3 regions of the Peribacillus sp. JNUCC41 genome follow, and region 1 is predicted to be linked to each of the others. Evidence: riboswitches for the same ligand, from Rfam matches in the RefSeq annotation. Region 1 holds a riboswitch; each other region holds the start of a gene.
What was found. A riboswitch is a leader RNA that binds a small molecule or an ion and turns the genes downstream of it on or off. The one in region 1 is predicted to bind lysine.
Positions count from the first base shown of each region.

Region 1 (3,291 bases):
GCTAAAAAAAGCTTCAAGTCTGCGGACTTGAAGCTTTTTTCGCTATCTTGATATATAATGATTGTAAAAATGGGAGAACAGGAGGCTGAATGCATGAATCAACAAATAAAGAATAAACTTGCCCTTCTTCCCGATCAACCTGGTTGTTATTTAATGAAGGATCGTCAGGGAACGATCATATATGTAGGCAAAGCGAAGGTGTTGAAAAATCGTGTCCGGTCTTATTTTACGGGATCTCATGATGGAAAAACATTTCGGCTCGTGAATGAGATTGAGGATTTCGAATACATCGTCACCTCTTCCAATATCGAGGCTCTTATTTTAGAGTTGAACTTAATCAAAAAACATGACCCAAAATATAATGTCATGCTAAAGGATGATAAGACGTATCCTTTCATCAAGCTGACTGCGGAACGCCACCCACGTCTAATCATTACGCGAAAAGTAAAAAAAGACAAAGGGAAATATTTCGGTCCTTATCCGAATGCATTTGCAGCTAACGAAACGAAAAAATTGCTCGACCGCATCTATCCCCTAAGAAAATGCAATACATTACCAGATCGCGTTTGTCTCTACTATCATCTTGGACAGTGCCTGGCCCCATGTGTATATGAAGTAGAGGAACAGGAATATAAAAAAATGGTGGATGATATCAACCGGTTCTTGAACGGCGGGCATACTGAAATAAAAAAAGAACTGACTGAAAAAATGCTAGTGGCATCAGAAGAGCTCGATTTCGAGAGGGCCAAGGAGTTCCGTGACAAGATTGCCCACATTGATATTACGATGGAGAAGCAAAAAATGATGACGACCGATTTCATCGACAGGGATGTATTTGGGTTTGCCTATGATAAAGGCTGGATGTGCGTACAGGTATTTTTTGTTCGGCAGGGTAAATTAATAGAAAGGGATGTTTCACTTTTTCCGGTCTATGATGAACCCGAACAGGAACTTCTTACATTCCTCGGTCAATTTTACGAGATTACGAACCATTTTAAACCAAAGGAAATCTTGCTGCCTGAATCAGTGGATGCCGAAATGGCCGAAGGACTGCTTGGGGTCAAAACGATTCACCCCAAAAGGGGGGCGAAAAAAGACATGCTTAAATTGGCGAATAAAAATGCCTCCATCGCCCTTCAGGAAAAATTCTCTTTGATTGAAAGGGATGAAGAAAGAACGATCAATGCGGTGGAAAACCTCGGGAACCAACTGGGTATCTACACCCCGCATCGAATTGAAGCTTTCGATAACTCCAATATCCAGGGAAGTGACCCTGTTTCCGCTTTAGTCGTGTTCATTGATGGGAAGCCGGAAAAAAGAGAGTACCGAAAATATAAGATCAAGACGGTCCAAGGACCTGATGATTATGAATCGATGCGTGAAGTGGTCAGAAGAAGGTATTCACGAGTATTGAAAGAAGGGCTGCCGCTTCCGGACTTGATCATCATTGATGGCGGAAAGGGACATGTCGAAGCCGTTCGGGATATTTTGGAGAATGAATTGGGCCTTGAGATTCCGCTTTCAGGCCTCATTAAGGATGAAAAGCATAGGACATCGCAATTGATGATCGGAAATCCTCTTGAAATCGTACCTCTTGATTCTCGGAGCCAGGAATTTTACCTATTGCAAAGAATTCAGGATGAAGTGCATCGGTTCGCTATTACTTTTCATCGCCAGCTGCGTGGGAAAAATGCGGTTCACTCCCAGCTTGATGATATTCCAGGAGTCGGGGAAAAAAGAAGGAAGCAATTATTAAGGCATTTTGGATCATTGAAGAAAATCAAAGAGGCAACAGTCGAGGAAATCATGGAAGCTGGTATGCCAAAAGGGGTAGCCGAGGGAATCGTTAGAAAATTACAAGAATAATCTTGCTACCGATAAATCACTATGCTATGATTAAAAGGAATTTTTAACTAGACAACTTAAAAGTGCTGATAGAGGTGCGGAATTCAAGAGTAAAGACCTGGAGAAGTATGAGCTTCCATGAAAGGTTTTGAAAGGGGATGACGCCGAAGGAAGACAAGACTCATACCTTGTTTTCCTGGTCCGACATTTAATAAATGGCGGATTGTCAGGGTTTATACCCTGGAGAGCTATCTCACTGTGTTTACAGTATTGGATATGTGATCACAGCAATGAGATATTTCTCATTGCTTTTTTTATTGCCTAAAAAGTAGAGAGGGTGCATGAGGATGGCATTAATCGTTCAAAAATTCGGCGGAACATCCGTCGGTAGCGTAGAAAAAATCAAAAATGTTGCCAATCGGGTAATCGAGGAAGCGGAGAATGGAAATGAGGTAGTCGTCGTTGTTTCAGCCATGGGGAAAACAACGGACCAATTGGTTGCCATGGCCCGTGATATTTCCGGAAACCCGAGCAAAAGGGAAATGGATATGCTATTGACTACTGGGGAACAGGTAACGATTTCCCTGTTAACGATGGCATTGATTGAAGAAGGGCATGAAGCCATTTCGTATACTGGCTGGCAGGCTGGCATGCAAACGGAATCCGTTCATGGGAATGCCCGAATTTTAAACATCGATGCTTCAAGGATCCAAGCTCAGCTTCAACGGAAGAAAATAGTGGTTGTGGCCGGTTTCCAAGGTAACGACGTAAATGGGGAAATCACTACCTTGGGGCGAGGCGGTTCCGATACGACGGCGGTTGCCATCGCCGCCGCGCTAAATGCGGATAGATGCGATATTTATACGGATGTAACGGGTGTTTTCACAACGGATCCACGCTACATAAAAGGCGCGCGAAAACTCCAATCCATTTCTTACGATGAAATGCTGGAACTTGCCAACCTGGGGGCGGGCGTCCTTCATCCAAGGGCAGTCGAATATGCAAAAAATTATCAAATTCCGCTTGAAGTCCGTTCAAGCATGGTGAGAGAGTCAGGAACGATCATTGAGGAGGAAGCAACTATGGAAGAAAATTTAATTGTACGCGGCATTGCTTTTGAAGACAGTATTACGAGGGTCACAATTTATGGTTTGCCCCAATCACTTGGTGCATTATCCACAATCTTTACGACACTTGCGAAAAACCAAATTAATGTGGACATCATCATACAAAGCATGACAGCCGAGGATACGACCAATCTATCTTTTTCCACAAAAAGTGAAGATACGGAAGCGGCCTTGATCGTGCTGGAAAATAATAAAGAACAATTGGGATTCGACCGGGTCGAAACGGAGAGCGGGTTGGCCAAAGTGTCCATCGTCGGATCTGGTATGGTATCCAATCCCGGAGTGGCTGCCGAGATGTTTGAAGTGATGGCCAATACAG
Region 1 covers NZ_CP062163.1:218,969-222,259, reverse strand. Annotated here, with positions in the region: gene uvrC (excinuclease ABC subunit UvrC) at 94-1,866, shown strand; lysine riboswitch at 1,928-2,104, shown strand; gene JNUCC41_RS01080 (aspartate kinase) at 2,193-3,291, shown strand, end outside.

Region 2 (3,291 bases), 930 kb from region 1:
GAGTTCCCCATAAGTCACTTCCATACACAGTGTCTTTAATGTGTTGATGAAGAAAAACAAAGATTGGTTGGCCCGGATTCTCTTTTTCTGCTGCAGCTAACTTTTCGCCGAGCCAGTTAATTTGATGAACAGAATATAAACCATGCGTATTACCATTTTCCGGACTTAACGTAATAAAATCATATCCATTTACTTTTTTATGATAGTAAAGAGAATCCATTCCTGTTTTTTCGAGAAAACGATCTTGTGCTTTTTCTACTGAAAGTCCATTCCAATAATCATGGTTTCCCATAGTGAACATGGATTGAACATCGCCTTGTTTCTTCTCATTATAAATGGAGAAGAACTTATCATATTCAGTAGCGTAGCCATAGTCCGTTAAATCCCCAACGACAACAAAAGCATCCTGTTTAGGCGCAGCTTTGTTTAATTGATCCATCGCTGTTCTAAACTTGTTCATATCAGCAGTTGATCCATCATTTATATGTACATCACTGATAACAGGAAAAACGAGCTCGGGTTTACGTTTATTATCTGAATTTGAAGATTCCGAGAATGCTTGTACATTTGATAAAGATGTTGTTAATCCCACCGTCACAATTGTCAACATTGCAGCAAATTTATTTTTCGCTTTCAAAATCATTTTCCTCCTATATATCGTTTAGCCGTTATGATTATGTAAGTATTTCCCAAGAAGTAAAATATCCTCCTTATTTTTTAATTTTTATATGGTTTACCAATTAAATAGTAACTTTACATTATTAATAAAATATAGGTTCAGTGTAATTTAAATATTAATAAATCAAATAATACCTATGGCCAATAGTCCTTCCGTTCACTTAAATTGTTTCTGAGGAAGACTCAAGATAATTTTTCGCTTGTAGTAATGATTTGCCTTTGCTTGATGTAATGGGGGAACTACCCCTAAACTACGTAGTTATCCCCACGAATCTTAATGGCTTTTATCATTCCATCTCATGGATTTGTAGATAGGTATTCTGTTATACGTATCTCGTTCCAATCCTGAAAGGAATGAAAGCAACAAGAGTTCAATCCGTTTGATCTTGTTTGGCTGTGGATTTATATCCATTTTCAGCAACATACTCGCTGGTATTATTGCCAGCTATAATGCTATCGAACATCTTCGGTTTGTTTTCCTCTTGCATGCAATTGTTCTGACCAGTTTTTATCGGACCACAGATAATTTTGTCTTTGGTTTGGTTAACATTAGCTTGATGTTATCAATGGCCATCCTTTTCAATTTTTTGATAGTGTAATTGAATCAATGGAGTCCTACTTACATGGAAGCGATCCGTTTTCTCGCTTGCTAAACGACACTGATTTTCATATCTTTTCTGCCCTTTGTTAAATTTGTATCATGTCGTACTCCCCACCTTGATCATCATTCTAAGTATTCATAAGATACATATCAATTTTCATAAGCTTTATAAATTGTAAAACTGACTATAAAAGATTGAAACTTTTCATACAGTTTGTTTAATAAAAACTATAAATGTTGAGATTACATAATATTAAAAAAGGTGAATCCATGTATTCTAAAAAAACATTTCTAAATTGTCCTTGCAATAAAGAGGATTCCTTGTTATATTACAGTCAATTAAATATTTTCTTACTTCATACTTTTTTTGAAGTGAGGATAGAGGAGCAAAGACCATTAGTACACATTTTGAGGAGAATGAGATCCCATGACTATTGTGGAAAGGGGAATTTGCCGAAGCGGAAAGAATCTCATGTTCTTGAAGCTGGTTCTGCTATTGAATAAATGCAGGACTGTCATATAGGAAACTATATGGAGGGCTATCTTATGCGCGGAAACATTTTTTTGATAAATATTGTTTCTACTGCAGCAGCGAATCCTCGTTGTTGCTTTTTTGCGTTTATTCCTGAATGGCCCTAACCACCTCTGAATTTTTATAAAAATTATACAAAAGGGTGTGAAGTTATGAATTTTGGCCAAGTTTTAACCGCAATGGTTACCCCGTTTAATCATAATGATGAGGTTGATTTTAATGCTACGAGAACTTTAGTAAATTATTTAATTACTAATGGTTCTGATGGATTAGTAATAGCTGGTACAACTGGAGAGTCTCCCACATTAACTGCAGAAGAGAAAGTGGATTTATTCAAAATGGTTGTAGAAATTGTTGATGGAAGAGTTCCAGTCATAGCTGGAACTGGCTCAAATAACACGAAGGCCTCCATCAGCTTAACCAAACAAGCAGAGGCAGCAGGAGTCGACGGAATCATGCTCGTTACCCCATACTATAACAAGCCGTCTCAAGAAGGATTATTCCAGCACTTTAGTGCTATTGCCCATTCAACATCATTACCGGTAATGCTTTATAATATCCCAGGACGAAGTGTCGTGAACATGTCCGTTGAGACGATTGTTAGCCTCTCAAAAATCAACAATATTGTGGCAGTAAAAGAAGCAAGTGGTGACTTAGATGCCATGGCACAAATCATCAGCAAAACAACTAGTCATTTTACATTGTACAGCGGCGATGATGGGTTAACATTACCGGTTTTTGCCATCGGAGGAACAGGCATTGTTTCGGTTGCTTCCCACATAATTGGCAATGAAATGCAAGAAATGATCAATAGCTTTAAAAATGGGGATGTCCAAGGTGCTGCCACTGCACATCGCAACCTTCTTCCAATTATGAAAGCATTATTTGCTGCACCAAGCCCAGCACCGGTAAAATCAGCATTAAATATGCGGGGGTTAAATGTTGGAGGTGTCCGCTTACCATTGGTCCCTTTAAACGATGAAGAAAAAAGAGCACTGCAAATAGCTCTACAACCGAGTAACGCAGAAGGAATTTTGTTAAGTAAATAAACTTAATGATTCATTAATCGAGTCTTCAATACTGATTTTCTGATTAAAACCCATAATAACCGGGCGAAATTAAAAAAGCAGTACAAACTTTGAATGAAGTGTACTGCTTTTTAATCGCTGCATGGCTCAATGCTTAATCTAGTTGAGCAATATAATGATTTTATAGGATTAAGGGCAAAAGGAGAATTTACATTTTCAAGAAAAATATATGGTGTATCCAGTAGGAATTGTAAATGTCGAATTTTCTATAGCGATGATTACGGGGATTGATCATAAGCTTATTATTTCTAGTGATGTTGATATGTAATTATTAATACAGAGTCGTTCCTTCAATCTATAATGGCTCCTTAACAAATTCAAAAGAAATAAAGTAATTATAGCTTTGACGTTCAAAATTTTGAACGAACATTATTATAGTTCAACTTAGAAAT
Region 2 covers NZ_CP062163.1:4,776,735-4,780,025, forward strand. Annotated here, with positions in the region: gene JNUCC41_RS23085 (metallophosphoesterase) at 1-637, opposite strand, end outside; partial or broken gene JNUCC41_RS26935 (MFS transporter) at 941-1,256, shown strand; lysine riboswitch at 1,651-1,829, shown strand; gene dapA (4-hydroxy-tetrahydrodipicolinate synthase) at 1,964-2,860, shown strand.
Region 2: linked by a shared signal. The riboswitch ahead of dapA (4-hydroxy-tetrahydrodipicolinate synthase) and the one ahead of JNUCC41_RS01080 (aspartate kinase) in region 1 are both predicted to bind lysine.

Region 3 (3,291 bases), 1.2 Mb from region 1:
AAACTGTCAGGAATCTCTACTGGGGAGCTTCCTGACAGTTGGTCATGCCGTACATGAAACAAACTCTGAAGTTATATTTATATTGTGGGGTTCTAATGGTGAATATAAACTATGGGGGCTATTTCGGAACGTTGTGAAATTCACGGGTAAATGCGCTGATTTTACGAGTAAAGTGCCAAAATTCACGAGTAAACGCTGATTTTACGCATTCCATGTGCATTGCCACTCACTTTTTCAAGGAAATTGCCAAGTACGCAAATCCCAATTCGATTCCGCAAAGCACAAAAAGGGTGATTAAAGTTTGGAACATCATGGTCTCCTCCTCCTCTAAGACTTAAAACAATCTTAAAGGATGAAACCCATACCAGAACAAGACCTTATTTGAAGAAATCTTCAGCAGCCCCACACTGTCCTCTTGCCCTGAAATGGGTTTCATACTGTACAATATAAAAAAAGAAAAAACGGTGATACCATGACAAATATTAAAGAAATAGCTCAATGTGCCGGTGTATCTGTCTCAACAGTGTCCCGTGTATTGAATGATCATCCATATGTAAGCCCAGATAAAAGAAAGAGCGTCTTGGAGGCCATCGATCGTTTGAATTATACGAGAAACATAAATGCCATTCATCTTTCAAAAGGTAAAACCAATCTTATCGGCATCATCATCCCCTTCAACAATCACCCATATTACGGGGCAATCGTTAACGGAATCACTAAACAGGCAAATGCAATTGGCTGTCATATCGTCATCTTTCAAACAAACTATGACAGAGAGAAGGAAATCGAGGCTTTTAATATGCTGCAAATGAAGCAGCTCGATGGCATTATCGTTTGTTCAAGGATTTCGGAAATGAAAATCCTTTTGGAATATCAAAAATACGGACCAATCATTTTGTGTGAAGATACGGCCCAGGCTGAATTCTCATCCATCAGCATTGATCATTATGCAGCTTTCTCCTGTGCCCTTGAGTACGTGATTGCTAAAGGATATAAGAAAATCGGATACAGCCTCGGCCGTAAAAAGAGCAGAAATAGTTCCCATCGTACAAAGGCCTTTAACGATATCATGAGTAAACATCAACTGATAAACAATAAAGAATGGCTGTTTGAAGGCAGTTATCACATCAAAGACGGTGAACAATTGTTTCAGGAATGGAATTCGATGATGGATAAACCTGAAGCCATCATCATCACGAATGATGACACGGCGGCTGGCTTCATTCTCACCGCTAAGAAATCGGGTATAAGGGTCCCGGAGGATGTGGCCATTCTCGGTTTCAATAATGATAGCCTGGGTGAAATGCTCGACATCACGACCATTTCCTTGCCGCTGGAATGGATTGGGAAAATGGCTGTGGACCTATTTGAGAATCCTGAGGTGGTCAAACATGTAAAACTGGACTACGCCCTTATAAAAAGAAGGACCGTTTAATGATCTCCATGCTTTATTTTGGTATATAGCCATTTGAATTCTTCCTTGCCGCCATCATTCATTAACTAGGAAAAAATAACCACATAAAATAATCATTGCGATATTCATGAGATTATTTTATAATTTTGATATAGTAAAGTTTACTCAATTACTAGCAATCTATTAGCGATTGCATGAATTTCATGAGAACTATCGTCTGACGTCACTTACAAGCTGGCGCAACGATTTTAGAAAATTGAATACTTCCTCATTTACCGATGAGTTAGAGGCTGCAGCTTATAAAAGTAAAACGGACGAGATTCTGGAAAATTCAAGACTCCGTTTGAAAGGATAAATTGCCGAAGTAAGGGTATATTCCATGTATATTCTTGCTGGCGGTGTTACCGAACAGGAACACCACTGTCACGCTTTTTCAAAAAAGCGTGGGGAGCTATCTTCGGAAGGATAAACGGGTTTATTATAAACAGCCGTCGATCTTTTTCGACTGCTGTTTTTTATTTTTCGTTCCCTTCCAATAAAAAGGAGTGTAACATCAATTGTCAAATTCACAATCAGCATCAAGCCCTACTGAACTGAAAAGGAGCCTGAAAGCGCGTCATTTAATGATGATTTCATTAGGTGGAACGATTGGAACAGGTTTATTTTTAGCAAGTGGCGGTGCCATTCATTCAGCCGGTCCCGGCGGTGCCTTGGTGGCATACGCAGTCATCGGCATCATGGTTTATTACTTAATGACAAGTCTTGCAGAAATGGCAGCGTTCATGCCAGTGGCCGGTTCATTCCGTGTCTATGCATCCAAATTCGTCGATCCGTCTTTCGGTTTTGCGATTGGTTGGAACTACTGGTATAACTGGGCAATCACCATTGCCGCTGAATTGGCAGCCGTTGTCTTAATTATGAAGTTCTGGTTCCCGGATAGTCCTTCAATTATCTGGAGTGCCATTGCATTAATCACTATGTTTCTTATCAATTACATGTCAGTTAAAGGTTTCGGGGAGGCAGAATTCTGGTTTGCCATGATCAAAGTCGTGACAGTCGTCATTTTCTTGATCACGGGTGTACTGATCATTCTCGGGATCATGGGTGGGAAAGACCCAATTGGTTTTTCAAATTTCACAATGGGCGAAGGTCCCTTTAACGGTGGGTTCTTCACGATCCTGGGCGTATTCATGGCTGCCGGCTTTTCATTCCAAGGAACGGAATTGCTTGGAGTGACTGCTGGTGAAAGTGAGGATCCAGAAAAAAATATCCCAAAGGCGATCAGATCCGTTTTCTGGCGCATCATCTTATTCTATATCCTTGCCATTTTTGTAATTGGAATGATCATTCCGTTTACCGATTCACGTTTATTGAGTGAAGATGTTGCCGTAAGTCCATTCACGCTTGTATTTGAACGGGCAGGCCTTGCATTTGCTGCATCCATCATGAACGCGATCATTCTATCATCCGTACTCTCTGCCGGTAACTCTGGCATGTACGCTTCAACCCGTATGCTATGGGACTTGGCACGTGATGGGAAAGCACCGAAATTCCTAGGCAAGTTAGATAAAAGAGGAGTACCCGTGAATGCACTTATCGTGACTTCTTTAGTAGGCTGCGTTGCATTCTTAGCTTCATTTTTCGGTGATGGCGTGGTTTATATCTGGTTATTGAACGCTTCAGGCATGGCGGGATTCGTCACCTGGGTCGGGATCGCGGTTGCCCATTATCGATTCCGCAAAGCTTACGCAGCTCAAGGCCTTGATATGAATGCTTTACCATTCCGAGCAAAAGGCTTCCCATTCGGGCCTATATTCGCACTTGTCCTTTGCCTTATCATTATCATCGGACAAGGCTATCAAGCTTTCAGCAGCGAT
Region 3 covers NZ_CP062163.1:1,410,205-1,413,495, forward strand. Annotated here, with positions in the region: gene JNUCC41_RS07095 (LacI family DNA-binding transcriptional regulator) at 473-1,435, shown strand; lysine riboswitch at 1,691-1,876, shown strand; gene JNUCC41_RS07100 (amino acid permease) at 1,972-3,291, shown strand, end outside.
Region 3: linked by a shared signal. The riboswitch ahead of JNUCC41_RS07100 (amino acid permease) and the one ahead of JNUCC41_RS01080 (aspartate kinase) in region 1 are both predicted to bind lysine.